Regions from separate parts of the Shewanella sp. 10B genome, predicted to be linked through region 1. Evidence: predicted binding sites of a transcription regulator. Region 1 holds the regulator's gene; each other region holds the start of a gene.

Region 1 (10,991 bases):
GCGTGATGAAAAGCCATGTGTATTTCCTCAACCGCCCGAGTGCGACGCTCCATCGCGCTGGTACGACTTATTGATGCAGTAGTTTAATCCATATGGACGTTTGGACGTCTATATGTCCATATACTAGAGAAACTGGCGGTTAAGTCAAGCCAAAAAATCTCCCTTTTTGGCATTTTCTTATCCCTTGTTTGCCACTTAGATCCTAGACCTAATTTTAGCCAACAAAAAAGGACTCGAATGAGTCCTTTAAGTCTATGAATATAGGTCGAATCAACTTGAAGATACGAGATTTAAGTGTCTGGGTTTATCACTATTCTTGCAGCAGATCGCGACAGATCTGGGTCAGATCCGATTGCACCGCTGCGGCCGTCACTTCACGGCCCGCACCCGGCCCACGGATAATCAGAGGATTACCTTGGTAGAAAGCAGAGCGGATCACAAACACATTGTCCCCAGGCGTAAGATTGGCGTAGGGATGATTCGCATCAATCCACTGTAATCCCACCTCGGCTTTCAGTGCCGCACCACTATTGTCCAAGGAGGCGACATATCTCAGCACTTTATTTTGTTCCGCCGCCGCGCCGTATTGTTGCTGCAACTCATCATCCAGCTCACCGATACGGGCAAGGAATTGCTCCAAAGGAATATCCGCTAAATGGGCTGGCACTAAGGAGCGCAGCTCAATATCCTCAAGCTCGATTTCAAGACCGATTTCACGGGCTAAAATCAGCAGCTTGCGCTGCATATCGCGGCCAGAAAGATCGTCGCGGGGATCGGGTTCGGTAATGCCGAGGCCACGCGCTTCAACCACTAATTCCGAGAAGGGTTTGCTGGTATCGTATTTCTCGAATAACCAACACAGGGTGCCAGAGAAAATCCCACCGACGGCCTCAACCGTATCGCCACTATTACGCAGATCGTTTAAGGCGTGTTGAATAGGTAAACCCGCGCCGCAGCTGGCATTATAGCGCCAGAATAGACGGCGATAACCGAGTTGCTCCTTCAGCTCGCGGTAGAACGGCAGCGGGCCAGAACCCGCGAGTTTGTTTGCGCTGACCATATGGATGCCGCGCTCGAAAAACTCTGGGTATTGTAGGGTCAAACTGGCGCTGGCGCTGATGTCTAATGCAATCAGTTCGTCACAGTTAAGTTGTTCTAATTGTTCGAATAAGTGTTCATATTGCCAAGGTGTTGCCTCGGCATCGAATTCCTGTTGCCAGTTTTCCAAATCCACAGCCGTAGACTTGATCAGGGCTTTGCTGGAACTCACTAAACCGACGAGTTCGACACGCGCTTCAAGCTCTTGATTTAACGATGGAGATACGGACTTAAACAGCTTCACCCACGCCTCGCCAATATTGCCTACGCCCAGCAGCAATACGCCAATGCGTTTACGTGGACCAGCGCAGCGGCGATGCACTTTTTGCGTCAGCAGATTAACCTGCGACTGTGGCACTAAGGTCACCAGACTTAAGTCACCACTGAACAAGGGCTTAGCGTCGCGGCTCAGTAAACGGGCAAAACTGCGGCGATAATGCTCGGCGTCGGCACTCACAAGCGCCACTAAACCGAGTTCGGTATTTATTTGCAGATCTTTAATGCCGAGGGCTTCGGCCTGTGCATCCAATAACTTTTGTACTTGTTTTTGGTTTTCAGCGGTATAGGCAAGTTCGAGTCGTTGATGCGCCGATACCCAATGGGCCAGTGGCGTTAACCCTGCCTCGACTAATTGCTCGAGCAGACTAGCCACATCGCCCGCGATCTTAAAGCCAAATAACACCACGGCATTGAGGTTAGTCACCACAGGCGCACTCGCCGAGGAGCTGTGGGGAGCAATCAGGGTAAAGTCGGTATGGGAGGCGTAGCTTGAACGTACGGCTAGGCTCACCTCAGTGTTAAACAGCGGCTGCAAAGTGCGTGAATGTAATACTGGCGAGCCTAAACGCGCCAAGCGGTCGGCTTCGGCGAGGGACATGCTCTTGAGTAATTTCGCATCGTTGATCTTATTCGGATCGGCGTTAAATACCCCTTCAACGTCGGTCCAAATGGTCACACGTTCAATGTCGGCAAGGCTGGCAATTAGGCTGGCGCTAAAGTCAGAGCCATTGCGACCCAATAGCAAGGTATCGCCACGCTCGTTGGCGCAGATAAAACCAGTGATCACTAAACGCTCGTTAGGATGCGCGGCCAGTAAGGTTTGCACTTTGGTACGGGATTCTTGCACACGAATTTGCGGCACGGCGGCCTCGTCGGCCACGAGAATCGAACAGGCATCCACATGACTTGCGGCCACACCCGATTCACGCAGCAGCGCAGCCATCAGGCGCGCCGACCAACGCTCCCCAAAGCTCACCACATGGCTAATTTGGTAATCGTTACGGGAATCTAAGGATAACAGACTGATTAACTGGGCCTTATCCGTGGTTAAACGCTCACGCAGATCCCGCGCTTGCTCATTGGATAACAGCTGCTCAATCAAGCCTTGCTGATAGCTGATAAGGACTTGTAACTCTTCCTGCCATAATTGGTTGCTATCGCGCAGGGACAATAATTTATATAAAAAGTTAGTGGTTTTACCCGCGGCAGACACCACCACCAGATCATCACTATGACCATGGGTTAACAGAATATGGGCGACTCGGCGATAACAATCGGCATCGGCTAAGCTGGAACCACCAAATTTATGTAAGTGACAACGTGCCATCTCGAATTCCTCTACTGACAAGCCGCGACGGCGGCCAATCCTGCTTGAATATCTGCAACTAAGTCGTCGGCATCTTCAATACCAACCGACAAACGTAATAGGGTGTCTTTAATGCCAGCTTCATAACGCGCTTGGGGCTCCATCGCCCTGTGTGTCATAGTCGCGGGCACGGCCACGAGACTCTCAACGCCACCTAAGCTCTCGGCCACGCTAAATAAACTTAAGGCATCTAAAAAGGCGACCACTTCGGCCTCGCCGCCCTTAAGCTCAAAACTCAGCATAGCGCCAAAGCCTTTTTGCTGCTTGGCGGCAATGGCATGGCCGGGGTGGTCCGTAAGGCCGGGGTAATACACTTTGCTCACCACTGGGCTGCTCGTCAGCACGTCCACAATACGCTGGGCATTGCTTTGGTGCTCACGAATACGCACGGCTAAGGTACGCAGACCACGCAGGGTTTGATAACTATCAAAAGCTGAACCCGTTAAGCCCAAGGTGTTCGACCACCAATGTAAGGTCTCACCGAGTTGAGGATCTTTGGCGATCACCGCGCCGCCCACCACATCGCTGTGACCATTGATGTACTTAGTGGTGGAGTGGATAACGATATCGGCACCGAGTAATAGTGGTTGCTGCAAAATGGGCGAGAGGAAAGTGTTGTCGACCACCACTAAAGCGCCCACGGCGTGGCTCGCCTCCGCGATAGCTTCGATATCGACGACTCGCAGCAGAGGGTTAGAGGGGGTTTCAATCCACACCATCTTAGGTTGCAGGGCGATAGCTTGCTCAAGCGCTTGGGCGTCGGTTTGATCGACCACCAGCAGTTTAAATTGGCCCTTTTTAGCCAAGTTAGTGAATAAACGGTAAGAACCGCCGTAGCAATCGTGGGGCACCACCAATAAATCATCGGGGCCGAGCAACGTAGTCACTAAAGTAATGGCTGCCATGCCAGTGCAAGTCACTACACCAGTTGCGCCCTTTTCCAGCTTAGCTAAGGCATCACCTAGGATGCTGCGGGTAGGATTACCGGAACGGCTGTAATCAAATTCGCGAGGATTTTTATGACCATCGAAGGCGTAATTCGTCGACAGGTAAATTGGCGGCACCACAGCGCCATACTGAGTATCGCTTTCGATACCCTGACGCACTGCTAATGTGGCTAATTGACGTTCGGTCACTAATTTGCCTGCGGTCATCGGGAACTCCTAAGTTCGCAAAGAGATGTCTGGACGTCTAAATGTACCTAAGCCCAGTGGCATCGTCAATAGGCGTTAAGACGTTTAGACGTCTAAACATAAAGAAATCTGTTTGCAATCACTAAGAAATAGTAGCAATAATTTGACTGTTATCTGTAAGGGTTTAAAATCTGCCCCGAATTTAGCGTTATAACAGGTGAGTCAATGACTGAATGGAATGGGGAATACATCAGCCCCTATGCTGAACATGGCAAGAAGAATGAACAAGTAAAGAAAATTACTGTGTCTATTCCGCTCAAAGTGCTAAAAGTCCTCACGGATGAACGTACCCGTCGTCAGGTGAACAACCTGCGCCACGCCACCAATAGCGAACTCTTGTGTGAAGCATTTTTGCATGCCTACACCGGCCAGCCTCTGCCTAATGATGCCGATCTGTCGAAAGATAGCCCAGACAGCATTCCCGCCGAAGCGAAACGGTTGATGGACGAAATGGGGATCGAGTGGGAAGATATGGAATAACGCTCAGGCGTCCATAATCCTGCCGTAACTAATTATTAGGGATCGTTAATACTCATCTTGCCTGATGGGTTAGAGTAACGATCCCTATTTTGTTTTTGATGGAATCCTATGTTCTCCTTGATAGATCCACAAACGCTCGCCATTGCGTCTGTGATTGTGTTTTTAGGTGCCCTCACCCAAAGTCTGATTGGCTTTGGCCTTGCCGTGGTGGCGAGTCCGCTGCTGTATATTGTCGACCCCGAATTAGTGCCCGCCCCCGTGATTGTGATGGGCTTTTCCATCGCCCTACTCACCCTACTGCGTGAGCGTGGCCACTTAGAATTCAACGGCTTGCAATATGCGTTAATCGGTCGTGTGCCCGGAGGTTTTATCGGTGCCAGCCTGTTGCTGTTTGCACCGCAGCCGATTCTTGGTCTGGCGATTGCTGGCATTGTGGCGGTCGCCGTGGTGCTGAGCCTGTATAAATTCAGCCTGCCAGTGAATAAAGCAACCCTGTTTGGCGCGGGCGTAGTATCGGGGATCTTTGGTAATATTGCCGCCATTGGTGGCCCGCCGATGGCGATTTTGTTGGCGGGTAAGGATGCCTCAAAATTTCGCGCCGCACTCTCTGCCTTCTTTATTTTCAGCTCGACCATAGCGCTGGTCATTCTTGGGGTGACGGGCCTGCTCGAAATCAAGCATTTATGGTTATCCCTGATGCTGCTGCCCTCAGTCTTTTTAGGCTATTTAGTGGCGGGTAAACTGGTGGGGAATGTGGATAAGCATAAGACCAAGATGGCAACCTTAGCCCTCTGCGCTATCAGCGCCTTAGTGCTTACGGTGAAATCTGTGATTGAGCTATTGCCGCAATAATTACCGCAATAACCCCCTTCCAATCCTGCCAATCGCAGCCATAAAAAAGCACCGTTAATCGGTGCTTTTTGCTTGCAGGGATGCGTGTTGTACCCCATTTGAGTATCACTTAATCGCATTAAAGTAATACTCATATTTGTTGCGCTAGTTTGAATGCCATGGGTTAGAGCATTCTCTAACATCACTTAGCTCAGGTAGCTTTGTCCCGCATACACAATAAAGTGTCTCAGGGCTAACACGCCGGTTAAGCTGGCGCAGGCCACCATGATCATCGCGCCCTTGCTGTGGCGAGTCGCGGAAGGCAGCAGCATAAACAGCAGTGGAATACCAAAACCAATCCCGACCACGCCAATCCAGAATACGCTCGCCCACACGCCAGAGGTGAGTGATGCCAGCGCCGCAGCAGCCGCACCGCCCTTAAAGTACAAGGCGCAGAACAACATAAACAGGAACATGATTTCGATGGCCATCACTGGCAACTCTAAGCCATGCATTTTAGCTAAAGTCTTGTCGTGGCTATCGGTCTTGAACATCACCAGCGCCAGCACCGCATTAGCCGCCGCGCCCGCCGATAAACCAGAGACTAAGAACAGCGCCGGCAATACCGCAGTGTTCAGCATTGGATAGGCATTCATGGCCGAAATTAAGAAGCCTGTGTAAGCGCCTACACCAATCGCGAGGATAAACAGCAGCACTTCAATCAGCTTTCTAAAGGGCATCAGCAGCTTAGCAATAGGCACGAGGAAACCTAAGCCCCACTTTGGCAGTTCACCACGCAGCACAAGAATCGCGTAGGCAAATGCCAAGGGTGAGTAAGCCAGTAGCGCTAATACCCCAATCGCCATAACGGACTGGAAGTTATAGTTGATTAAAATCAGCCAGAAGTGGAAAGGCTTCGTTAAATCAAACACTAAACATGCCAAGCCTAGGCAAATGGCCACTGGGCCAATAATGGCGGCGGCCTTGAGAATACTGGTCTCACCCTGCGCTTGATCCTTATTAAACCAACGCAAACCGATACCAATCAACAAACTTCCGGCGGATAAACCCGCCATAAACAGATACACGGCGATGATCCAATGCCAAGTGACGGGATCATATTGCGCCATATCGCCCCAAGTATTGTTCATAATCAAATCCCCCCTCTTTTGGTAGGAACGCGATATACCCTAGGCTTGGTGCCTAAATGGGTCTTATCTTGGTAAGTGATCTTAGTGTTGAGTAGCATAGCGACCTCACTCTGTGGATCGTTGGCATCGCCAAAGACTAAGGCATCGGTCGGACACACAGTCACGCAGGCGGGCTCTTCACCCCGGGCCAAACGCGTGTCCTTACAGAAGTTACACTTGTCTGCCACTTTGGTTTCGGGATTCATAAAACGTACCTTGTAGGGGCACGCCGCCACGCAGTACATACAACCCACACACTTATCGCCATGGATGGAGACAATGCCATCCTCACCCACATAAGCCGCGCCCGTTGGGCATACCTTCACACAGGGCGCATCTTCACATTGCTGACACGACACCCTGTGATACTTAAAGTGCAGGTGTGGCATCTCGCCGAAAGGCCCCTCAACACGCACTTGTAAACGAGTCACGCCCTCGGGGACGCCGTTTTCACTACGGCAAGCCACGTTACAGGCTTGGCAGCCGATGCACTTGTTCTCATCGTGCACCATCACATATCTTTTCGTCATTTGAGCCTCCAATTAGCGTTTTGCCAGCGTGACGCCTGTTGTATGAATATTCATGCCACACACAGGGGCTGTTTGATGGGGCAGTAAGTTTCCGCAGTGGATACCTTTACCTGTCGCTCTAACCAACTCTTTGTTTTTAGAGCCAAAGCCCATATAGGCAAACACGGTATCGGGGCGAATGCCCGGGGTGACTAAGGCATGGCCCTCTTCGCTACCCACGCTGCTGGTTAACCGAATCGGATCACCATTGCTGATCCCTAACTTGCCCGCCGTAACGGGATGCACCCAAATGGCGTTATCCGACATCAGGTTAGCCAACATGGGGATATTGTGGGTCGCGCCATTGGTATGCACGGCGACCTTGCCTTGGATAAAGTACAGCTCATCGGCTTTCTTCAAATGCACTTCGCGGAACTTAATCACCCCGCGTCCTGGCGCCATGGCTTCAACCTTGGCTGAGGTCAATTCAATCTTGCCGCTTGGGGTTTTAAAGCTGAGTAAACTGCCGTAGGTGCCGTCTTCATCGACGGGTTTGGCATTGGCGTAGGCCTTAGTAAACTCGGCCACCATCTTAGGTTCGCGCAGCATGATGGGCTTACCAAAGCTAACAAAACCTTCGTCCTTAATGCGGCGCAGTAGTGCGGTATCGCGATTCACCTGCAGCAATTGCAGGGTTTCCATATTGTCCCAAGGATAGAATTCACTTAGCCCTAGCTTATGGCCAATGTCCTTAAAGATTTGCCATGAGGGCTTAGTGTTGCCTAGGGTTTCCACCACGCGTTGGCGCACATAGTAGGCTGGATTTTTACCCGACTTGTCGGCAATTTCCTCATCGCGCTCAAGGTAAGTAGACTCGGGTAAAATCACGTCGGCATAGGCGGCGGTTTCGCTGATATAGACATCGCACACGGCAACAAAGTCGAGCTTTTTCAAGGCTTCAACCACACGCGCCCTGTCGGTCATGGTTTGCATGGGGTTGGTACGGGACATTACCCAGCCGTGTAATTGGTAGGGAACGGCACTTAAGGTCGCATCGAGGATGGTTTGGTAAATCCCGCCCGACGACCACATCATGGCGTACTGCTCTTCCACTTGGTCGATACGTTTCGCCGCAGGCTTAGGCATATCTTTTACGCCGGGTTTACCCAATACGGGCGCCACGCTTTCTCCCGCCAGCTTGTTATAGTCGCCAGGCTTTTGACCTAGGTAGATACCGCCCTTACGCTCGATATTGCCGATCAAAATATTGGCAGCGTACAAGGCGCGGCGCATTTCAAACTCTTCGGTAGTAAAGGTGGCTCTGTGACCAAAATCCACCACAGCATGGGGCGCCTTGGCCGCATATTCGTGTGCGATACGGCGAATGTCCTTGGCGGGCACATCGGAAACGGTTTCGGCCCACTCAGGGGTGTAGGCTTTCACTTCGGCGGCGAAGGCATCAAACCCTTCAACATAACGCTCGATAAAGGCCTTGTCGTAGAGATTATCTTCAATCAATACATGGCATAAGGCTAAAGCCACCGCCACATCGGTACCGGGGCGGATCGCATACCATTCATCGGCTTTGTCGGCGACGATGGAGAATCTTGGCTCGAACACCACCAGCTTAGCGCCTTTATCCATTTGCGCCGCCATCATGCCGCGGGTTTCGGACATGTTGATGCCTTCGTACAGGTTATGGCCGAAGTTAATGATGTATTTGGAGTTGCTTAAATCGCGCTTCACCTTAGTGCCAAACATGGCCTTAGCGGCAATCTCGTAACCACCGGGGCAAGTTGAGGCATGGGTAAAAGTATTCGGGCTGCCAAAGGCAGTGGCGAGATGGAATAAGTGTTTTTCTTGCGAACCGGATTTAGAGGAAAACGCTACCGCTTCGGGGCCATGAGCTTGCTTGATTTTATTGAGATTATCGGCAATCAGTTGATAGGCTTCATCCCAAGAGATCTCGGCCCATTTACCCTCGCCGCGCTCGCCAACCCGCTTGAGTGGCTTCACAATCCGCTGTGGGTCGTAAAGTAAACTATGGCCAGCGCCGCCCCGGGCACAGACTTTACCACCAAAGGATTTGGCCGCCTTATTGCCACTGATAAAGACGTTTTTACCCTCAATCACCCGCGCCGAAATCGGGCAGCGAGTCGAACACATCTCACAGATACTGGCAATGTCTTTGCCCATTCCTTTTAGCTGCTTGCTCTCTAATGCCGCTAAGCTGCCTGGCAGCAAGCTAGCCAAGGCGCACGTTGCACCGCTGGCCCCTGCGCCCTTTAAAAAGGTTCGCCTATTAAGCTCAATCATGGTTACCTCCATCACACTCATCCACCCTTATGCGCCAGTTGGCACACGCAAACTTAGGCTTTGTCACCGCTGCGGTTTAAGGCTAAATTCGCTCACAGGTTTTTAGTTATTTACGCCAATGCACTTGCACCAATGACCTTGGGCACGCTGGCATTTTGCTGTTCCGGAGTGATTGTTATCCCTAAAGGGGTAAGCGGATATTGTGGTAAACCACATAGGCAAGTTGAGTGTGATCTGCGGCAACTAAAAGTTAAAAATGGTCTAAAAATTCGTGAATAGGATCAATAGAATTGGCGAGCCATTTGGGGAACCACTCGCCAACATTTTGAGATAAAAAAACAGGCTAAAAAAATCTAAAAAATGCCCAAAAAAGCTTGAAAAAATGACGGCTTAATCGACTAAGGTGATATCTAAGCCATTGAGTAAACGAATCGCTTCGTCGCGGCTAAACTTAGCGCCTTTAATTTTATTGTTAAAAATATCGATATCGTAATCGGTCGCCTCGGAAAAATCCGCCTCCATCAACTCGGTGCGGCCGAATAAGCTGTGGCGAAAATCGCTGTAACTAAAGTTGGCGCGATTAAACTTGCCCTCACGGAAATCCACATCCTGCGCCTTACAGCCCTCGAGCACCATTTCATCGAGCCTAAGCCCCATAAAAGAGCAGTCATTTAGGATGCAGGTTCTAAAGCTAAAAGGCGCCGCAAAGGATAATCTTGGCCAAGCGGCGCGAGTCCAATCTATGCCCACCAACTTACATTCTTCAAAACTCACGCCGTTAAATTGGCTTAAGGGCACCTTGAGCAGGCTCAAATTACAGCCCACAAAACGGCAATCGATAAACTTGCAGTTACGGAATGTGCTGTCGCTAAATTGGCAATCGTGGAACTCGCACTCTTCAAACTCCAGATCCTGCCACTGGGTTTGGCTCTCGGCTAAGGCGATAAATTGCTTCGAGAAAAAATACCGCCCCTCGGCAGTGGCGCGCGCCATCATCGGCGTTTTTACATCTGTCATTGACTACCTCTATGTGTGCCAACCCAGTCTTAGGCTAAGGGCTGATGGGCAAACTGTGTTTTTCAATTCACAAAAAATGGGCGTTAACACAAAAGGCCTTGCGGTATAGCTGCTTAGCCACTCGCTTTATTCAGATCACCTATATTACCCCGATTTACTGAGCTAACTGCATGCCTATATTGGGATTAATACCATTCTAAGGCTTAGTGAGTCACACTTTAAACTCAACTTCCCTACTCCTCGGCTCGAGTTTTATGGGAAGTATTTTCTGCTGCCACATTGATCCCTGACCAAATTTACACCGACACGCCGCACAGATGTGCATAAATAGCCGTGGAAAATTTTGCGAATAAAGGTAAAATGGCGCCACTTTTCGCGGCTGTCTAACAAGGTTCTCTCGGATTAATGGTTAGCCTTTTCGAGCAAAATGGCACGGGGTTTCCCCGCTTGAACAGACCAGATTCCTTCTGGCGCCAACCTTGCTCTGCGTGCTATTTTTACCCCTTATCCAGATCTACTCTCTCCTACCTATCGCCCGAAAATATCCTATTCGCTTTACGTTTTAACCTCACCAATCTCTTGTGCGCACTGAGCGATAAGCTATTGGTCAATAATAAAAAGGTGGCAAAGCATTTACGGCTTAAGCACACCGTAACGAATAAAAAACTCGTCCCTACACTCTCTATCCAAAGGAATACTCGTCATGAGTCTT
Region 2 (10,991 bases), 170 kb from region 1:
CATCGCTATCATTAGCCATGCCAGAAACAGTCAGCACGCCCGCGTTATCCGCACCAGTGACATTGGCAAGGGTAGGCAAGGCATTACGGTTTACTCTCTGGTTATTGTCGGCGAAAAACTTCCCTAAATAGGTGGCAAAGTTAATACTGTCGTCGGCGACATAATCCCCCGATGCGCCTGCCCCACCTGACCATGAATGATCTAAGCCATCGAACCACAACATAGCCACCCGCTTGTTGCTCCACAGGGTTTCCGATGCCGTATGCCCTACGCCCTCGGATAACGCATTGGTTCCGCTTAACTTAGTCACACCATAAACAGCGGCAAAACCATCGGCATTCTGCTGGTTATAGCAAGTGTTGACCGTAGTGTCGGCCTTGCCATGGCCAATTACGGCTAACTGAGTCCCCAAATAACTCTTGTAGCTACCCGCGTAGGATTCGCAGCGTGATTTAAAGGTGGATGTCGACACGGTTTCACAGGTAGAGATCGCCCCATTCGAACTCGTCCCTATGCTTGGCCCCGCGCTAGAGGCGACCCCAGCAAACACATCGGGTGCCACGCAGGCAGTTTGCATTGCCATCGCCGCGCCCGAGGAGAGCCCCGCAATATAGACCTGAGTCGGGTCGATATGGCGGTTTACATCACCCGACAGGGCATTGGCCAAATTAATCAGATTTTTATAATCCCCCGTTGTTCGATTAATGCTGCCCTGCCAATAGGACCAACAGCTGTAGCCTGCCTTATTCATCGCATCGGGTACGGCAATAACCATACCGTGAGCCTCTGCGGCCTGTTCAAGATTGGCCGTGAGATAGTTGTTGATGGGTTGTACGCAGCCATGCAGCACTAACATCAAGGCCTTACCGTCGCCCACCTTAGCGTCAGTATCCGGAGTGTAGATATGTACTTTGTTAAAACCACCAATGGCCACATTCTGTTGCCAACTTCCAGCGTACGTCAGAGATGAAAAAAGCCCAATTACAAGGAGTAGAAATTGGGCGACGAGACACGATTTGTTCCATTTCATTGTTATCACCTTTAAGGTTATTTTTGTTTGAAAATAGACATCAAACTAAACCTAGGTGAATCGCCTTAAAACGGATATGGGTCTTTAGAAGTAGACACTAAAGTAATACTAACCTGTTGAGCTAAAAACGATTGCGCTAACCTATTGCGCGGTCCAAGCGCCGTCCATGGCCAGCGATGCGCCCGTAATTCCCCGCGCCGCACTGCTACATAAAAACAGCACAAACTCGCCAATCTGACGCGGGTCTAGCATCTCTGGCAGGGGTTGTTTTGCCGTGACGAGTTGATACTTAGCCTCGTCGTAACTTAAGCCCTTATTGCTGGCGATGGCCTCAATCTGCTTGTTGATCAGCGGCGTATCGACCCAGCCAGGGCAAATCGCATTGACGGTAACCCCCTGCTCTGCGCACTCGATAGCTACGACTTTGGTTAAACCGACAATCCCGTGTTTAGCCGCACAGTATGCAGCCTTATTGACCGAGGCCACTAAGCCATGCACCGAGGCGATATTGATAATGCGGCCCCAACGCTTCTCGGCCATCGCAGGCACGGCTTGTTGAATGGTATGAAAGGCCGAGGACAGGTTAATGGCGATAATGTCGTTCCATTTATCTATCGGGAAATGCGCGACATTTTCAGTGTGTTGAATACCGGCGTTATTCACCAAAATATCAATAGTGCCCAATGCCTTTACTCCCGCGTCCATAAAAGCATGAATGCTCTCGGGATCCCGCAGATCGGCGTTACTGAAGAAAGTGTGAATATGATATTGCTCGGCAAACTCCGCCGCGAGGCGCCGCCCCTCGGCCTCTGGCATTAACCCGTGCAGGATCAGATGACAACCTTGCTCCGCCAGCACATGGGCCGTTGCTAAACCTATTCCACTGGTGGAGCCGGTGATCAGCCCTACCTTGCCCTTTAAGCTTGAGTGTTCAACCGCCATATTGCTTGTCTCCCGATGCTTTAAAATCCAGTCACAGTCCTTTATCCATGCCTTGAACACATCATGGCGGGACGCACATCCTCAATGCCCCCAGACTCAATGCCATTAGAATATGGCAATTGGCCGCGGTTTTATTTGGCACCTTAGTACCATAGGAGCGCCCGAAAAATTGGGTAATAGTAAGCGCCACACTTTCAGCAAGCGTAAGAGAGCACTCCATGTCTGGATTGAATAAGGTGGTTACCAGCTACGCCGATGCGTTAGCGGGACTCGAAGATGGGATGACGGTGATCGCGGGCGGCTTTGGCCTTTGCGGTATTCCTGAAAATCTCATCAAAGAAATCAAACACAAGGGCACCAAAAACCTGACCGTCGTCTCCAATAACTGCGGTACCACGGAATACGGACTTGGGATCTTATTGCTCGATAAACAGATCAAAAAAATGATCGCCTCCTATGTGGGCGAGAATGCCAACTTCGAGGCGCAGATGATGTCTGGCGAACTGGAAGTCGAACTCACACCGCAGGGCACGCTGGCGGAAAAAATGCGGGCGGCGGGCGCGGGCATTCCGGCTTTTTATACCGCAACAGGCTATGGCACTGACGTGGCAATAGGTAAAGAAGTCAAAGAATTCAATGGTCGCCATTACATTCTTGAAGAATCTATTACAGGCGACTTTGCCATAGTCAAAGCCTGGAAGGCCGACACCTTCGGCAATTTAGTCTTTCGCAAAACCGCCCGTAACTTCAATCCGCTTGCCGCCACCGCAGGCAAGATAACCGTGGTGGAGGTGGAGGAAATTGTCGAGCCGGGTCAATTAGATCCCGATGAAATCCATACGTCCGGCATCTATGTCGATAGGCTTATCCAAGGCAGCTTCGAGAAACGTATCGAACAACTGACCACCCGCCCCTCCAGCAAATAGGATTTGGTTATGGCACTTTCAAGAGAACAACTCGCCCAGCGCGTCGCCCAAGAACTCAAAGATGGCTATTACGTGAATCTCGGTATCGGTATCCCCACACTGGTGGCAAATTACATTCCCGAAGGCATTGAAGTGATGCTGCAATCCGAAAACGGCCTCCTAGGGATGGGGCCTTTTCCGACCATGGAAGAGGTCGATGCCGACTTAATCAATGCAGGAAAACAAACCGTGACTATGGCAAGGGGCGCCGCCATCTTCGACTCGGCCGAGTCCTTTGCCATGATCCGCGGCGGCCATGTGGATCTCACCGTATTAGGCGCCTTTGAGGTCGATACTCAGGGCAATATCGCCTCCTATATGATCCCGGGCAAACTGATTAAGGGCATGGGCGGCGCCATGGATCTTGTCGCCGGCGCCGACAATATCATTGTGACCATGACCCACGCCTCAAAACACGGTGAATCTAAGCTATTAACCGAGTGCACCCTACCGCTAACGGGCAAGGGCTGTATCAAAAAAGTACTGACGGATCTGGCCTTTATCGAAATCAAAGAAGGCAAATTTCATTTGCTCGAACGTGCGCCCGGCGTGAGTGTAGAGGAAATTATCAAGCTCACCGCAGGCGAATTGGTGGTACCTGAGCATGTCCCCGAGATGATGTTTAACGAATAAGCACAATTCAGTGAATAAGCGCTGTTTAACGAATAAGCGCCATTAAACAGTAGGCTCAAGTGCACATTCAAATATGCCTTTTCAAATCGCCAATAAAAAACAGGAATACTTAAGGTATCCCTGTTTTTACGCTATGCCAAAGAGGCATTTATTGCGGATATTACACGCGCTTAGCCAAGGCGGCGACGCAGTTCGCGGGTCGCATCCACCATGTTCTTCAGTGCGGGTTCAACCTCATCCCAAGTACGGGTCTTAAGGCCGCAATCGGGGTTAACCCAGAGTTGGCGCACTGGCACTTTTTGCGCCGCTTTTTCGATAAGGTGTACCATGGCCTCAACACTTGGCGTATTGGGCGAGTGGATATCGTAAACGCCTGGGCCAATTTCATTTGGATATTCAAAATCTTCAAAGGCATTGAGCAGTTCCATGCGTGAACGCGAAGTCTCGATGGTGATCACATCCGCATCCATGGCGGCAATGGCGGCGATCGTGTCGTTAAACTCGCTGTAGCACATATGGGTGTGAATTTGGGTTTCATCCACAACACCCGCTGCACTCAGTTTAAAGGCCCTCACCGCCCAATCTAAGTAAGCTTGCCACTCGCTTTGCTTTAATGGCAAACCTTCGCGGAAGGCTGGCTCATCAATTTGAATAATGCCAATACCTGCATTTTGTAAATCCACCACTTCATCACGAATAGCCAGCGCCAATTGGGTGGCAATGGTATCGCGGCTGATATCTTCACGGGCAAACGACCAATGTAGAATCGTCACAGGGCCCGTTAGCATGCCTTTGACCGGTTTGTCCGTCAGGCTTTGGGCGAATTCGGCCCACTCTACCGTCATCGCTTTCGGGCGGCTCACATCACCATAAATCAAGGGCGGCTTAACGCAGCGAGAACCATAACTCTGCACCCAACCATTTTTGGTAAATCCCACGCCTTCGAGCTGCTCGCCGAAGTATTCCACCATGTCGTTACGCTCGGCCTCACCGTGTACTAGCACATCGATACCGAGTTTAAGTTGGCGATCGATGGTATCGCGGGTCACTTGCTGCAACTGCTCGGTATATTGAGCATCGCTTAGCTCCCCTTTGCGCCAGCGGCTACGTAAGCCTCGGATAGCAGGCGTTTGTGGGAATGAGCCAATTGTGGTCGTGGGCAGTAATGGCAAACGATACTTGCGCTGCTGCACCGCTTGGCGCTCAGTAAATTCGCTCACACGTTCATAGTCGGCTTGGGTGAGCGTATCCACACGGGCGATCACTTTAGCATCCGCCGCCTGTGCCTTAGCCTCACGGCGTGCCAAACAGGTGTTAACTATCTCTTTGGCGGCGACAGACTCAGGGGCCAGTAGCAATTGGCGCACATTAGCCAGTTCCAACAGCTTTTGCTTAGCAAACGCGAGCTGCTGACGTAGCGCCGGCGTGAGCGTTGTCTCTACCTCTAAATCCACAGGGCTGTGAAGCAGTGAACAGGAAGAGCCAATCCATAGGCGCGCACCTAAATCTCTGGCAACACTGCCGATACGCTCGACAATCAGGTCAACCTCTGCCGCCCACACGTTACGGCCATTAACTACACCCGCAGAGAGAATTTGATCTGTTCTTAAGGCATTGGCAAACAAGGCCAATTGTTCAGGGGCAGTCACTAAATCGAGGTGCAGACCAGCGACTGGCAGCGCGGAAACCAGCGCCTGATGATGACTAATGCTGCCATAGTAGCTAGTGAGTAAAATCTTCACTTGAGCCGTTTTAAGCGCTTGATAAGCTTCGCTAATCGCCGCTTGCCACTCGGCGGTTAATTCGAGTGCAAGAATCGGTTCTTCAAGCTGTACCCAAGTCACGCCCTGTGCGGCAAAACGCGCCAGAATGTCGGCATAGGCCTTTAATAGATTGGGTAATAGGCTGAGTTTATCGAAATCCTGACCCACGGTTTTTGCCAGATACAAGTAACTCACAGGGCCTAACAGCACAGGCTTGGCTTGATAACCCAGCGCCTGCGCCTCGGCGACTTCATCAAAAAACTGCTCATAGGCGATAGAGAACACTTGGTCTCGCTTAAGCTCTGGCACTAAGTAGTGATAGTTAGTGTTGAAATACTTAGTCATTTCCGAGGCTGGCGCATCGGTGCCAGTTGGCGCACGGCCACGGGCAACACGGAATAAGGTATCAAGATCGATAGCGCCCTCACCACGGTGACGATCAGGAATGGCGTTTAGGGTCGCACTCAGGGTTAACACTTGATCGTAAAAGGCAAAATCACCCACTGGTACTTGCTCGATCCCTGCGGCCACTTGCCATTGCCAATGGGTACGACGTAACTCCTTGGCCACCTCATGCAGTTCAGCTTGAGTGCTCTCACCACGCCAGTATTTTTCGAGGGCAAATTTCAGTTCACGACGACGCCCGATACGGGGAAAACCAAGACTGTTTAATTGCATACCATATCTTCCTTTATTTGAGATAAGCCATATTCGGCACTAGCACCCAGCTGATGGTGTTTTCTTGGCAATTTTTCGCATTTAAGCCTAGATAAATCACAATGGGCGTCTGGACGTCTAGAAGTTTATTGTGATAGTCTCTATGCCAGCAACCGAATTGATTTCAAGCACAACATGAGCGAAATTCACTTGGAGTGATCATGATCGAACTAAGACATCTGCGAACCTTAATGGCACTGAAGGAAAGTGGCAGCTTGGCGGGCGCAGCCAAAAAACGTTTTGTCACTCAATCGGCTCTCTCCCATCAAATTAAGGAGTTAGAGCAACGAATTAACTCGCCCATTTTTGTGCGTAAAAGCAAACCCCTCTCCTTTACTCAGGAAGGCGCACGCCTGTTGCACCTCGCCGAGGAGATCCTGCCTAAGGTGTTAGAAACGGAAACGGATCTGAAAAATGGCCTAGAGACAGAGACCAATCAACTCAGAGTGGGGATTGAATGCCACAGCTGTTTTCGCTGGTTAATGCCAGTGATGGAGCAATTTAGGCAAGACCATCCGCAGGCCGAGTTAGATCTGTCGAGCCGTCACCTGTTCGATTCGCTCAATGCCTTAGAAATGGGCGAACTCGATATAGTGCTGACCTCGGATCCCGTGCCGGGACACTCGCTCGCCTATCAGCATTTGTTTGATTTTGAAGTAAAGTTAGTGGTTGCCAAAGATCATCCCTTAGCGAAAGAAGCCTATGTTACGCCTAAGCAATTAGCGCGTTTACCCATAATCAGCTACCCAGTGCCACTGGCGCGTTTAGATATTTACCGCCACTTTTTAGAACCGGCTGGTGTTGAGGCGGGCGAGCAAAAGACCTGCGATTTGACCATGATGTTATTGCAGCGCATCGCCTGCAAGGACGGTATCGCCGCCCTGCCCAACTGGTCAATCAATGAGGGACATGGTTTGAGTTTAGCTTCAGTCAAACTCGGCCAAGAAGGCTTAAAACGCCCACTATTTGGGGCCTATCGCCGCCACAGCGCAAACTCGGCCTTAGTGCAAAACTGGTTGCAACTGGTGGCCAGCGAAGGCTTAGCGCGTCAGCAAAAATCCAATTAGCGCCGTAAAAACAGCATAAAAAAGCCTGCAATCGCAGGCTTTTTTATTAAAGGCACATTCCTAGAGCGGGTTGAGTAACATGCCACGCATCGAAAGCACACGGCGTAGAATCAACCCGGGAGAATTTTGATTACGGGTCTGGCGCAGATTATGGGCGATCATAAACTCTTGGCGCAGATCCTGATCGAGATCTAAAGCCTCAAAGGCTTCGATGGTTAAGGTCTGCTGCTGATTATCAATCAATGACTTAATCACGCTTAACGGGAAAGATTGCTCAGAACTGGCATTTAAGTAAGCAAAGGCCGTTAAGGCAATGATTTGCCCGAACACGCTAAACAGCGCCAAGGTTTGTACTTCATCAGGGTCAACTTCAACATCCGGCATATCGACTAAGCTGTCGACCGCATCGGTAGCAATATTTTCCGTGAGTTTCCAATAACCTTGCACTAATTTCTTATAGGGTTGGGGTAATTCATCGAGGCGCTCTTTCAAATAGAAGGTAAAGGCATAACGATAAATATTGACCTGGCCTAAACGGATCAGGGCGTCTTTTAAGGAACGAGATTTAGGATTTACGACGCCTGAAGCCTGCGCCGAATTACTGCGCATCAACATATGGGCAGCTAATGCGGGATCGCTCGAAATAATATCGATCACATTACGAATGTCGCCTTCGGCAAGGATCGCTTTTTTGAGTGGGATTAAGATCCCACGGCGACCGATCACTTGCTCTTCATTCGCTATGATGGCTCTCACTTGAGTAAAAACCTGTTGCTCAAGATCTGTCATAAGACATTTTACACCTGTTAATTTGCTATAAGATGATTCGAATACCGCTCACATCATACCCAAACTACAAAGAATTTCAGCCCTAAGTCGTAGAATAATTGTGACTATGCTTTAGATGCAGTGATCTACAGCACAAGCAACGACTTAGGCTATCTGAATATAGGGCGAACTTATAAAGAATACACCGAGAAAATGGATTTTTCTCTGCGTATAGCCAAACAACAGAAATAATAAGGCCAGACAGTGTCTGGCCTTATATAGATTAACGATTACTCTCAAGCTTAGAAGCGGTAACCCACAGTCAAGCGAATATCACGTCCGCGACCAGCGTAATAGCTATCACCCCAAATGCCACCGTAGTAACCCGAGCTAACATACTCTTTATCAAACAGGTTATCGATACGCAGGCTCGCTAACCAAGCGTCACGGGTATAGTTCAGAGCCAGATTACCTAAAACATAGCTAGATAATTTATCGCCTTCGTTAGCATTATCGCCTTCGATAAAACGATCACCCGTGTAAATCGCCTCGGCAAACACTTGGAAATGCTCGGCAAAATCCATGCTGACATAACCGCGTCCCGTATGCTCAGCCACCCAAGACAATTGCTTGCCATCATTCACCCCATCGGTAAATTCGGCATCAATATAGTTATATTCCAAGCCTAATGTGAGGGCTTGAGTGACCTGCCAATCCCAATCGGCACTCGCGCCATAGCGGCGTGAAGCATCGGCATTGACGTTGGCGCCTTGGAAGCTGCCACCAACAGGTTTTTCAGCACTTGGATCGAAGACGATTTCATCTTCTAAATCGAGGCGATATAGGCTGACGCGTAGGCTTTGGCTAGCGACAGTCCAATCCCAACCCGCCTCGTAGGAGCGGCCCGTCTGCGGCTTTAAGCCATACACATCTTTCGGGGTGTAAGCTTGCTCATCGACCTTAGCGAAGCGGAAGTTTTCATCGCCACGTAGATAGAATCTGTGCTCGGCGCTCGGACGGTAATTTAAACCGAACTCGAATGCGGTCGCATCTTCATCTAAATCGATGCCGTTTGGATACACATTGCCATCGACCAGATCGTCGGTCACTCGCGCATAACGTCCGCCCACCACATAGCTTAAGGTGTGGCTTAATGGCACTGTGGCTTGCAGGTAAGCACTCTGCATTTCCTGCACGTTGCTGCGCGCCATAGAGTCAAACTCGGCCTTACCGCGGCTGATATCCAAACCCGTGACTAGGTTTAGCTCACCTTGACGAGTGCTGTAGGTTGCGAGCGCTTTAGGACTAAACATCAGCAGCGAGCGAGTATTATGGCTACCCGCTCCCCAGTTTAATGAGCTCACTAAGGTATCGCTGTAATCCAGATCCGCCGCCAAGGCCCAGTTTTGGTTAAGCTGATGCTGATAACCGCTGCGCGCCGCCGTGGTCATCTCATGAACATATTCGCTGCTATTAGAAGACTGACGTGGGTTTTCTTTGAACTGTTCTACCGTCAACGAACCAGGATTCTCGCGGTCATCATCGTAATAGCTGGTTTCAACGAAGAAAGAATCTGTGGCGGTTTTATATTGAATACGGCCAAGGATAGAACCCGTTTCATTGGCATTATGCTTACGATAGTTATCGCCTTGGTTGTAGCTACCAGTCAGGAAATAATGCCAATCTTTATTGATGGCGCCCGATACATCGCCGCGACCTTCGTAGGTATTAAAGCTGCCGCCGGATAATTGCACGCTGCCGCCCGTATTCTCAGGCGATTTAGTTACAATGTTGATCACCCCGCCTACCGCTTGGTCGCCATAGAGCACGCCCGCACTGCCAGATAAAATTTCAACCCGCTCAATTAAATTGAGTGGAATCGCATTCAGGCTAGGCGCGGCGATATCGATATTATTTAAGCGGCGACCATCGAGCAAAATCAAGGTGTTGTTAACCGCAGAGCTCGCGCTAAAGCCACGCATCGCGAAACTAGTACCAATGTTATTGTCGGATAGCTGAATACCGCTTTGACCACGTAAGACTTCGGTCAAGCTGGTTGCGCCACTCTGCTCAATCGCAGCGGCATCAATCACATTCACATTGGCGGCAATATTTAAGGGGGTCTTGTCTGAACGGCCAATGACGACAATATGCTCATCGACTTTGGCGACGCTGGCATCATCGGCCGCCACGGCGGGGGCGATAACAGAAAAGCTGCAAAGGCTGCCGATCAGCAGCGCGATTTTAGTTGGATGTGTTCCCATTTTACCTTTAACTCCTGCAAGGAAAACGGGGCATTGGCGCCACGATACCGTTGATTCAGTAACAAATACTGACAGTCACTATCGCATTTTGAGATCTGCCCACCGAAATCTCAAAAACACCTTTAGGGCCGGTCTCCGGACTTAGGCTATGTTTTTCTCAACGAGAGATAAACGCGAAACTGACCTTTGCACACTCGATTCTCTGGCTCATCTTGAGCTACCTAGCGAATGCGGTCGTCTCTCACCTTTTACCGTTGCGGGGGCAGTGCCAGAATTTCACTGGCTTCCCGATTATCTCGCGACGAATACGTCGCAAGCACCACAGAAGGTTGACTAAAAATGAGGTTCATAGGGCGAAAACCAGTTAACGCCCAACAAGGCTCGTGGCATATCAAGCCTGAGCGCGCGCATTATAGACGTCTATACGGATGAAAGTCCACGATCATCCGTCTATCGACTGACAACTACTTTAAGGAAAAGGGCGCTAAGGCAGAGATAAAGTCGGCACTGTTGGCCGCTTGCAGAGGAGGTTTATCGGCAGAAAACACCTCACCACGCATCGATTTATGCAGCAAATACAAATCCTTGTCGCCACTCACTACAGTGTAATAACCAATTTCGCCCTGGGGATGAGAGGTAAAGGCCGTTGGATTAAATTGAGTCGCGCCATGGACATTCGGCATAGTGGTACAACCAAGAATGGCTTGAAATCCGTCGTGACCGTCCACTTGGGTATCCCCCAACTTTTGATAAACCACTTCACCGTCACAGGAGGCTTGGTAAGTCTCGGCCATCGCATCTAAAAACTGCTCGGGGCTGACGCTTTCGGCCATATCCTTAAA
Region 3 (10,991 bases), 410 kb from region 1:
AACAAGGGCTTAGCCTTTAAATGTTCCAACATGCGCTGATGGCCTTGCTCCTCGGAGCGGTGGGCAAAAATCAAATAATCCCGCACATTCGCGTTGATACTCACGGCAACCAAAGCCGCCGCGGTTGCAATAAAACCATCCACCACGACCAGCATCTTGCGCTCGGCAGCGGCGAGCATGGCCCCCGTCATCTGCACAATTTCAAAGCCGCCCAAACAGGCCAGCACTTGCCGAGGCCCTGTCATCGCACTCTGGTGTAACAACAGCGCGAGTTCGATAAGCATCTGTTTACGCTCTAGGGTCTCGCTATTGATCCCCGTACCACGGCCAACACAGTCGGCTACATCGAGTTGCATAATGGCCGCCATAATCGCCGCCGCTGACGAAGTATTGCCTATGCCCATCTCACCAAAGGCGACCAAGTTACAGCCCGCCTGATGGTGACGCTCGATTAACGCCTGCGCCATGGCAAAGCCCTTATCCACGCAAGCTAACGTCATGGCTGGCTCTAGGTGAATCGCTGCCGTTCCCGCGCCAAGGCGTTGGTCGATAATGCCTTCGGCATCTTCAACTGGGGTTAAAATACCGCAATCAATCACTTCGAGATTGAAGCCTAACTGACGACAAAACACATTGATGGCCGCGCCGCCATGGGCAAAGTTTTGCACCATCTGCCGCGTGACTTCGCTCGGGGCAATCGACACCCCTTCGGCAGCAATCCCATGATCTCCGGCAAACACCAACATGGTAGGGTTAACTATCTGTAATTGCTGCGGCCCTTGAATGCGGGCAATTTGCAACGCTAAGGACTCTAACTGCCCCAGAGCGCCGGGCGGCTTAGTCTTAAGATCGATCTTTTGCTGGATGAGTTGATCCTGCGCTTTACTCACAGGCTCGATTTGAAATAACGGGACAGATTGAGGCATTCACACTCCAGTGGCAATGTCGAATCCAATGATAGATCCGCTGCTAATAACTCATTTGCGAGTACGTTCGCTAACACATTCTAGAACAACAACTACGAAGCATCCTGCTGCAATTTGCCATACGCACTTAGTACTAAATTTCGGCAATCCATAAGACCCATGCTAATTCGATAGCTTGCGCCGACGCAAAATCAGCAAAAAGAAGAAGCTACCAATCGCAGCGGTAATAATCCCCACGGGTAATTCCTGATTGCCAAGCAAACATCGGGCGAGTACATCAATCCACACCATAAACAGCCCGCCCACCAGCGCCGTCAGTAAGATGGGCTGACGACCGGGGAATAACAAACGAACTGTGTGCGGGATCATCAAGCCGACAAAGCCAATGCCGCCACAGGTCGCCACTAAAATCGCGGTGATAAACGAACAGAGCAGCAACATATTGAGGCGCAGCTTAGGCACATTCACCCCTAAGGTGTGGGCCGTTTCATCCCCGGCTTGCAGGGCCATGATTTGGCGTTTCCAACCTAGGATAATAAAAAAGCTTAGTAGCACCACTAAAGACGGCAGCACCAGCAGCGACCAACTGGCCTTAGCAAAACTGCCAAGGCTCCAAAATAACACCGATGCGGTAGCCTGCGGGCTGGCAAAGTACAGTAATAAACTGGTTAAGGCGCTAAACATAAAGGAAGTGGCCACCCCAGAGAGCAACATGCGTTCTACTTGGCTCTTAAGGCCTAACCCAGCTAACGCCAGCACGATTAGCACCGACAGACTGGCACCAATAAAGGCGCCGAAGGGTAAGCTAAACCATAACAAGCCAGCAAAAGTCCCTGTACCGCTAAAAATCCCCGAATTGGCGATCGTGCCCGCATTGCCAAACAGGCCAGAACCAGTGAACAGCGTCAGCATGACCACGGCGCCGAAGGAGGCGCCAGAGCTAATGCCGAATAGATAAGGATCGGCAAGGGGGTTACGGGTCACGGTTTGCAGCACGCTGCCCGCCAAGGACAGCCCCGCCCCCGCCACAAAGGCGAGTATAATCCGTGGCAGTCGCAGCTCCATCACAATCCGCTCTGTCATGCTGCTGGTACTCACGGCCTCATCGGCCATAAACAAGTGACTGAGTTTATTGATAAACACCTGCAACACATCTAAAAAGCTAATATTGGCCGCACCAAAACTCGCGGCGGCGATGGGGGTAAGCAGGGCAAAACCCGCCAAGCCTAAGATGAGCCATTGCTGGCGCGTGAGCGGCGTAAAAATATGGCTAAAAAAATTCATGGTCACCAGTTTAAGTGTGTCTATCATGGCGTGTTCTCGACGCTCTCATTTTGCAATGCAGCTCTTTGTAAGACCTCGCTTGGCGCGCCGGGGTTATGACAGGCGCAAGCCTCTGATGCTCTAGCTTGAGCCGAAGCTGCGTGGGAGTCACTCGCCGCGTCCACTGCATCGATCTTGGGCTTTTGATAACCATAAAAGTAATTAATCAAGGGGTTACCATGCTGGGGATGGGGCGTCACTTGGGCACATACCCCAAAGACTTCGGCGATACGTTCCTCGGTTAGAACCTGAGCTGGCGTGCCCATGGCACTCACCTGCCCCTTATCGAGCAGCAGTAAGTGGTCGCACAGGGCGCTGGCTAAATTCAAGTCGTGAATCGAGGCGATTACGCTGATCCCAAGGCTACGCACTAGCTCTAAGATTTGAATTTGATAGCGGATATCGAGGTGGTTTGTCGGCTCATCTAAAATCAACAATTGCGGCTGCTGCACTATGGCGCGGGCGATCAGGGCGCGTTGCTTCTCACCGCCCGATAAACGATCGTATTGTTGATGCACTTTATGACTGAGGCCTACCTTTTCCAGCGCCTTAGCAATTTTTTCACCGTCGCCGCTGGAGTTGGTATCAAACATCCCCTTATGCGGCGTGAGTCCCATGGCAACCAATTGCTCTGTGGTCATGTCGAAGTATTGCGGCGTATCCTGCTGCACCACCGCCACTTTACAGGCAAACGCCTTGGGCGACAGCTCGCTAATATCCTGCGAAAACAAACTGATATGACCTTTAGCAGGGCGAATAAAGCGGTATAAACAGCGCAGCAAACTGGATTTACCCGCGCCGTTGGGGCCAATCAGCCCGAGCATTTCCCCCTGCGGCAGGGCAAAGCTTATCTCCGAGAGAATGGTTTTTCCCTCAATCGCCCAGCTCAATTGGCTGACCTTAAGTGCCATATTGGCGGAAGTCGCAGCGGGCGCTATGGGCGCAAGGCTCGATGTGGAATGCATCACTAACGATTGCTCCCACATGGATATTGATTGGTGTTATCTGTGCCTGCTGCCACTTGGGCCAACAAGGCGAAACTCATTAATGTCATCTTCTGCTCCCTCGAGTTACCCGCTCGAGAACTAAGGCTGCACGCAGCGAAAACAGAAATAGGCAGGTATCCTGACTCGTAGGGGAAGACACAATGTTCTTCGACTACTCACAGTTGCGGGTACAGTTCGGGCTACTGACGGGCAGCTCCCCGATTCCCTATTATGTTTGGGTTATCCGGCGCGCTTCAACACTGTTGCCTTTAAGCAATAGCACTCAATCGCACAAAATTCCCAACACCTATTTCTGCGACCTTTGGGCTTAACGTACAGGGTTCGTTATCTGGCTCAAATGTCAGGGAAAAGCATTATCCTATATCTTGCCCATTAGGCAATGCTGTTTAAATCAGAAAATTTTCATCATCCGATGACTGATGCTTTTAAGCTACTCACAGTGGCCCGATGGCCAGTCTAAACGCCAGTATCTTTTACCTTGCTCATCCTCGAGCACATTAATAGTCACCACCGCCGCCACGGGTAAGGCGAGCTGACTGTAAAAACCTAAGGTTTTCACCGCCCCCAGCGCTTTTGACATCAAGTGGCGAATAACCCCGCCGTGGGTCACTACCCAGATATTGGCTGCAGGTGCACTGGCATTAAACTCCCCATGGGCCTGTTCATCATCCATCGCCAGCAGGGCAAACTCTTTATCAAGGATTTGTGCTATCGCGCCATCGATGCGGGCCTCGAAACTTGCCATGGCTTCACCATTGGGCGGCGTCACCTCCCAGGGATTCTGCCAATAGGCCGCCATCCGCTCGCCGTCGTGTTGATATAAGTCATCGAGCAGACAGCCATCCCAATCGCCAAAGGCTATTTCCTGTAACTCCTCCAGCAGGTTGACCTTGAGCGGCAAAGGCGCGGGCGCATCTAAACTCACGCCCACGGACGCACTCGAATGCAGCTCAGCCGCAAAGACCTTAGCAAACTCGGCGCAGCGCCTTGAGGTCGAGCTATAAATGCCATGGCACACAGTCGCCTGCGCCGCCACCGCCGCCGACATCTGCCGCCAACCCTTGTCGCTCAGTGGCACATCGACTCGACCCCGCAAAATCGCCCCGCCCTCGCATTCTCCATGGCGTAACAGTAATAACCTGAGCTGCTTCATCTAATCTTTCCTTTTAGCGTTTTTATCTGCCTTATCTCGCCTATGCTATACCAACTTTAGCCTTGCCCTGACAATCCGATGTCGCGTATTATGGACGTCTATACGTATAAATGTCCAAAACATAACGAACGACATTCAATAATAAAATGCAATTTGTCACCCGATTGCGTACTTTGGACTCAACTTAGCTGTAGTAAAGGTAATCATTTATGGCGATATTTCTCCATCGAGCCAGCCAAACACTGGCAGACATTCGCAAGCAGTTGTCAAAGCGCATTCTGATTTTAGACGGCGCCATGGGCACTATGATCCAAGGCTACAAGCTTGAGGAAGAGGATTACCGTGGCGAGCGCTTCAAGGATTGGCATACCGACGTTAAGGGCAATAACGATCTTTTAGTACTCACGCAGCCACACATCATCAAACAAATTCACATCGACTACCTAAAAGCTGGTGCCGATATTATTGAAACCAACACCTTCAACGCCACTACTATCGCCATGGCCGACTACGATATGCAGTCGCTGTCCGCCGAGATTAACCGCGAAGGTGCGCGCCTCGCCCGTGAGGCCTGTGATGAAATCGAGCAGGCCACGGGTAAGCCACGTTATGTCGCCGGTGTGTTAGGGCCCACTAACCGTACCTGCTCTATCAGCCCCGATGTTAACGATCCTGGTTTTCGCAATATCCACTTTGATGAGTTAGTGACCGCTTACTGCGAATCGACCCGCGCCTTAATTGAGGGCGGCGCCGATATCATTATGGTCGAGACCATCTTCGATACCTTAAATGCTAAGGCCGCCTTATTTGCCATCGAAACCGTGTTCGATGAACTCTTTGGGCCAAATTCACCCGCGCGTTTGCCGGTTATGATCTCAGGCACTATTACCGATGCCTCGGGCCGAACCCTGACCGGACAAACCACCGAAGCCTTTTATAACTCCCTTCGCCATATCAAGCCCTTATCCATCGGCCTTAACTGCGCCCTCGGCCCTAAGGAGCTGCGCCCCTACGTCGAAGAACTGTCGCGCATCGCCGAGTGTTATGTCTCGGCGCACCCTAACGCGGGTCTGCCAAACGAGTTTGGCGGTTACGATGAAACCCCAGAAGATATGGCGAGCGTTATCCAAGAATGGGCCCGTGAAGGCATGCTCAACATTATCGGCGGCTGCTGTGGTAGCACGCCCGAGCATATTAAGGTTATTCGCGAAGCCGTAGAACCGTTTGCGCCACGGGTACTGCCCGAGATCCCCGTCGCCTGCCGTCTCTCTGGTTTGGAACCGCTCACTATCGACGCCCAAACCCTGTTTGTGAACGTGGGTGAACGTACCAACGTCACTGGCTCGGCCAAGTTTTTAAAACTGATCAAAGAAGGTAAGTTCGAGCAGGCGCTTGATGTTGCCCGTGAACAGGTAGAAAGCGGCGCGCAGATCATCGACATCAACATGGACGAAGGCATGCTCGATGGCGTCGAGGTAATGCATAAGTTCTTAAATCTTATCGCCTCTGAGCCGGATATCAGCCGTGTGCCGATTATGATCGACTCCTCAAAGTGGGAGGTGATTGAAGCGGGCCTCAAATGTATTCAAGGCAAGGGAATCGTCAACTCTATCTCCTTGAAGGAAGGCGAAGAGAAGTTTATCGAGCAGGCAACCCTAGTGAAACGCTACGGCGCCGCGGCGATTATTATGGCGTTCGACGAGCAAGGTCAGGCCGACACTAAGGCGCGCAAAGTCGAGATCTGTACCCGCGCGTATCGCGTGCTGGTCGATAAGGTCGGCTTTCCGCCCGAAGACATTATCTTCGACCCTAATATCTTCGCCATTGCCACGGGTATCGATGAGCACGATAACTATGCCGTCGATTTTATTGAAGCCATTAAAGAGATTAAGGCCACCCTGCCCCACGCGATGATTTCGGGCGGTGTGTCGAACGTGTCGTTCTCCTTCCGCGGTAACAACCCAGTGCGTGAGGCGATTCATGCGGTATTCCTATACCACGCAATTAAAGTCGGCATGGACATGGGTATCGTCAACGCGGGCCAATTAGCGATTTACGATGATATCGATCCCGAACTTAAGGATAAGGTCGAGAACGTCGTGCTCAACCTGCCTTGCCCAGTTGAAGACTCAAACAATACCGAGCAATTGCTTGAGATTGCAGAAAAATTCCGTGGCGATGGCTCAAGTAGTGCTAAAAAAGAAGATTTAGAATGGCGCTCATGGCCGGTGAATCAACGTCTCGCCCATGCGCTGGTCAAAGGTATCACCGAATTTATCGATGAAGATACCGAAGCGGCTCGCCAAGCAGCCTCACGACCACTTGATGTGATTGAAGGCCCGCTGATGGATGGGATGAATATCGTCGGCGACCTGTTTGGCTCGGGCAAAATGTTCCTGCCACAGGTGGTGAAGTCGGCGCGGGTGATGAAAAAGGCCGTGGCCTACCTCAACCCCTTTATCGAGCAAGAGAAAGTCGAAGGCCAATCTAACGGCAGAATTTTGATGGTCACGGTTAAGGGCGACGTGCACGATATCGGCAAGAATATTGTCGGCGTAGTGCTCGCCTGTAACGGTTTTGAGGTGTTCGACTTAGGCGTGATGGTGTCGGTGGAACGCATTCTCGAGGCAGTGAAAGAGCACAATATCGATATTATCGGTATGTCCGGGCTTATCACCCCAAGTCTCGATGAGATGGTGCATAATGTGAAAACCTTCCACCGTGAAGGCCTTACCATTCCAGCGATTATCGGCGGCGCTACCTGCTCGAAAATCCATACTGCGGTGAAAATTGCCCCCCATTATCCCCATGGCGCGATTTACATTGCCGACGCCTCGCGCGCCGTGCCTATGGTCAGCAAGCTAGTCAGCAACGAAACTCGCCAAGCGACTATTGATGAGACCTACGCCGAATACGAAGAGATGCGCATTAAGCGTTTATCGCAAACCAAGCGTAAGGAAATCGTCTCGCTAGAGGCTGCCCGCGAAAACCGCTGTCAGCACGACTGGGCAAACTACACCCCGTTCAAACCCAATGTGCTGGGTCGCCAAGTGTTTGAAGACTATCCATTAACCGACTTAGTCGACCGTATCGACTGGACGCCCTTCTTCCGCGCATGGGAGCTGCACGGCCATTACCCCGAGATCTTAACCGACAAAGTAGTGGGGGTTGAGGCACAGAAACTGTTCGCCGATGGTCAGGCGATGCTTAAAAAAATCATCGATGAAAAATGGCTCACCGCCAAGGGCGTGATTGGGCTATTCCCCGCCAATACCGTCGGCTTCGATGATATTGAGCTCTATACCGACGAGACTCGCACCGAAGTCGAAATGACCACCCATCACCTGCGGATGCAGCTTGAGCGTGTGGGTAACGATAACTTCTGTCTGGCCGACTTTGTAGCGCCAAAAGACAGCGGCGTAGCCGACTATATGGGCGGCTTTGCGGTGACCGCAGGTCATGGTATCGATGAGCATATCGCCCGCTTTGAGGCGAACCACGATGACTACAACGCCATTATGCTCAAGTGTTTAGCCGACCGTTTAGCCGAAGCCTTTGCCGAGCGGATGCACGAGCGCGTGCGTAAGGAATTCTGGGGTTATGCCGCCGATGAGCAGCTCGATAACGAAGCCTTAATTCGTGAGAAATACAAAGGGATCCGCCCCGCACCGGGTTACCCAGCGTGTCCAGATCACACCGAAAAAGGCCTGCTGTGGGAACTGTTAAAGCCGAATGAAACCATTGGCTTAAACATTACCGAAAGCTACGCCATGTTCCCCACCGCCGCGGTATCCGGCTGGTATTTTGCCCACCCGAAATCCCGCTACTTTGGCGTGACCAATATTGGCCGCGATCAGGTAGAAGATTACGCTAAGCGTAAGGGGATGACAGTCGCCGAAACGGAAAAGTGGCTAGCGCCAGTGCTTGACTATGACCCTGAATAGGGAGTGATCCAGAGTAATCATGTTTACTCTGTGAGTTGTCTTAGGTGAACTCAGTAAATAGATAAAATAAGGGGCTAAATCCTAGCCCCTTAATTTTTTTGGTTTAATTTTGAAGTTTCAATTTGAGATTTCGAAAATCAAAGTCAAGGTCAACGTCGTGGGGCTTCACCCCACACCCGATGTTGCTGGTTCGTTTTGCATTGCGAACTAGCAACCATATCGCTGTAAAGTAATGGGGCAACTCATTGCCTGCCGCAGGCTTTCGCACTGTTACCCCGGTGACACGCCGTAAATACATCCCTGTAGGCTCTACTAAAACATCCATGTTTTAGAAGGTCACTGGTGCAACAGTGCCCTATCTGGTGTACCCATTAGGCTCTGCAGAAATTGCATGGGCTAATTCAGAAAAAATCATCATATAAAAGACTTATTTCGCACTTATTCGAAAATCACCGATTTTCATTCGCCCCTTCCCCGATGCTGCGCAGACGTCCTGTCTGCGTCACGTGATTTTCTTCAATGCACTTCAGCAACTTCGCAAAGGAGGTGACCTTCTGGAGGCTCGGTGTTCGTTATGAATCTCAAAAGATACTGCTGGTCTAAAAACTTCCTCCAATTCAATTTTTTTTCTAGTCTTAATATCCGATTGATTACGAACAATGTGCAAAATAAAACATGCAGAAATCATGCAGTTGCTCGCTTTCTACACAGAATGATTTTTGTTATTGTGTAAATCAAATTTTAAATCTGTGGGTTGTGAGTAATTTTGCCAATTGATAGGCGTTAAGATTATGCACATGCGCACGATACAAATATTTGAAGTGATTAATATGGAAAAATTAAAAGCTATTGATTGGCCAAGCCTAGTTGCTGGCAAGCATTCATGGATTGATGATCATTTCACTGTTCACTCTATTCTTGAAGATAAAAAACTATCTGTCGATTCTTCTCTCTAGATTTTTCTGGCACTCAACAAGAGGTCCAGACTTTAACTGAATCCATGGCAGCATCAATTGAACACTATGTATTCGATGAAAAACAGTTAGCAAGTTTCCGTAAAGAAGGAAAAGCACCACTCCAAAAAGCAATGAAGTTTTTTGGTAAGACAAACCCTGATATGGATGGAAAGTATGGGGAGCTTCTCCTATATCTCCTTACAGAAAAATTTCTAAATACACCTCTGGTGAGCCACAAACTATCTCTTCTCACTAATACTAACGATCAGGTCAAAGGTGGAGATGGAGTTTTCTTTGGAAATTACAAAGATGAACTAGCTATTTTGATTGGAGAGTCCAAAATCCATCAAGGAGCAGCTGGGGCAATGGAAGATGCACTAGATTCATTGAATAGATTTTATGACAGCTATAGCTCAGGTCAGTTAGGGCATGAAATGTTTATCGCCCGGTCAAATATTTCAGATAATTTCTCCTCATTAGAGGACGCTGAAAGCCTATATCATGCATTCACTCCTGGAACTGAGCAGTACAAAAATTGTGTTAAAGCGCATCCAGTTCTACTTGTTTTCGAATCAAGTAAGATCAGTACGATAGAAGAAAATGCAAAAAACAAAGAAGACGCCGAACAGATGTTTAGCGAGTGGCTTACAGAAAGGTCAAAAGAAATACAAAAACTTTTAGGAGAAAAGCTAGATAAGTACTCAGAGCTTAAGAAAGTCTATATTGACGTATTTCTTATACCACTTACTAACGTATCAAAATTCAAATACTCGCTCTACAGTGATATCCACGGTGTAGATTATGTAGCACCTAAAAAGTAGATAATACGATGAAGATATATTCCCAAGCCGTAAACCATGAAGACTTTATTAGAGTGTTTGATAAGTTATTGGAAAAGTTGTTTCTCGAGGACAAAATAACAGACAGCGTAAAAATTGACCTTCACAACGATGAAATCAAGAAAGCCACTTGGCTCGCTTCGATAGCAGCCTTGAGCGATAATGATAAAGAGCGCAACATGGCAAATGCGTTTGGTGCACTGCTTCATCTAACAGATAAAGAGAACGAGATATACAAACGTGCTTGCTATATCCTCCAATCAAGAACGGGAAATCTGATAACCAGCAGCCATATACCAAAGCTCTTCCAGAAAGATAATATTCTTAAAGACTACGGTACGCTTCTAAATTTTGAACTTGCCGCGCACCGAGCACTTTTAGAGCACGAATTTTCCGATAAGACAAAGATTTTTTTCACTGAATTTCAAAAAAAGCTCTGGGAGCATTTAAATTCAGGTGAAAACGTGGCTATTTCAGCACCGACATCCGCAGGAAAGTCATTTATTATTAAAAAATATATTATTGAGCTGGTTAAAGAAGGGGCAAAGAATATAATTTTCATAGTACCTACAAAAGCGTTAATAAACCAAGTAAGCAATGAACTGAAAAGTCAGTTTCATGAAAATGCACACGTATATACCACCTACATAGCGAACGAAGAAGATGATTTGGCAACTATTTATGTATTGACACCAGAGAGGTGTTTAAAACTTCTCCAACATGAAAATGCATCTCCACCAAAACTCATATTCATGGATGAAGTGCACAATATTGAATCAGGTTCTAGAGGTGTCATATTTGAGAATATTTTGTATCGAGTAATATCAACGTGGTCTTCTACTC

What was found. The regulator MetJ, encoded in region 1, represses methionine synthesis genes. The targets are predictions, from matches to a motif close to TAGACGTCTAGACGTCTA.
Region 2: metE (5-methyltetrahydropteroyltriglutamate--homocysteine S-methyltransferase) is a predicted target of MetJ. The motif match lies at 6,122-6,139, and genes of this name have one in related genera.
Region 3: metH (methionine synthase) is a predicted target of MetJ. The motif match lies at 4,501-4,518, and genes of this name have one in related genera.

What each region holds. Positions count from the first base shown of each region.
Region 1 covers NZ_JAMDJO010000003.1:526,676-537,666, forward strand. The annotation lists gene metF (methylenetetrahydrofolate reductase) at 1-17, opposite strand, end outside; gene M0415_RS14540 (bifunctional aspartate kinase/homoserine dehydrogenase II) at 311-2,704, opposite strand; gene metB (cystathionine gamma-synthase) at 2,716-3,879, opposite strand; gene metJ (met regulon transcriptional regulator MetJ) at 4,102-4,416, shown strand; gene M0415_RS14555 (sulfite exporter TauE/SafE family protein) at 4,525-5,268, shown strand; gene nrfD (NrfD/PsrC family molybdoenzyme membrane anchor subunit) at 5,454-6,398, opposite strand; gene M0415_RS14565 (4Fe-4S dicluster domain-containing protein) at 6,401-6,967, opposite strand; gene phsA (thiosulfate reductase PhsA) at 6,980-9,262, opposite strand; gene M0415_RS14575 (pentapeptide repeat-containing protein) at 9,653-10,279, opposite strand; gene M0415_RS14580 (phosphoribosylaminoimidazolesuccinocarboxamide synthase) at 10,983-10,991, shown strand, end outside.
Region 2 covers NZ_JAMDJO010000003.1:352,133-363,123, forward strand. The annotation lists gene M0415_RS13805 (extracellular catalytic domain type 1 short-chain-length polyhydroxyalkanoate depolymerase) at 1-1,030, opposite strand, end outside; gene M0415_RS13810 (3-hydroxybutyrate dehydrogenase) at 1,172-1,972, opposite strand; gene M0415_RS13815 (CoA transferase subunit A) at 2,191-2,898, shown strand; gene M0415_RS13820 (3-oxoacid CoA-transferase subunit B) at 2,908-3,570, shown strand; gene metE (5-methyltetrahydropteroyltriglutamate--homocysteine S-methyltransferase) at 3,741-6,011, opposite strand; gene M0415_RS13830 (LysR family transcriptional regulator) at 6,212-7,117, shown strand; gene M0415_RS13835 (HDOD domain-containing protein) at 7,178-7,906, opposite strand; gene M0415_RS13840 (TonB-dependent receptor) at 8,188-10,149, opposite strand; cobalamin riboswitch at 10,259-10,488, opposite strand; gene M0415_RS13845 (hypothetical protein) at 10,614-10,991, opposite strand, start outside.
Region 3 covers NZ_JAMDJO010000003.1:112,212-123,202, forward strand. The annotation lists gene cobT (nicotinate-nucleotide--dimethylbenzimidazole phosphoribosyltransferase) at 1-926, opposite strand, end outside; gene M0415_RS12890 (FecCD family ABC transporter permease) at 1,089-2,237, opposite strand; gene M0415_RS12895 (ABC transporter ATP-binding protein) at 2,234-3,214, opposite strand; cobalamin riboswitch at 3,348-3,514, opposite strand; gene M0415_RS12900 (histidine phosphatase family protein) at 3,687-4,409, opposite strand; gene metH (methionine synthase) at 4,619-8,353, shown strand; gene M0415_RS12910 (hypothetical protein) at 9,151-9,309, shown strand; gene M0415_RS12915 (HamA C-terminal domain-containing protein) at 9,288-10,130, shown strand; gene M0415_RS12920 (DEAD/DEAH box helicase) at 10,139-10,991, shown strand, end outside.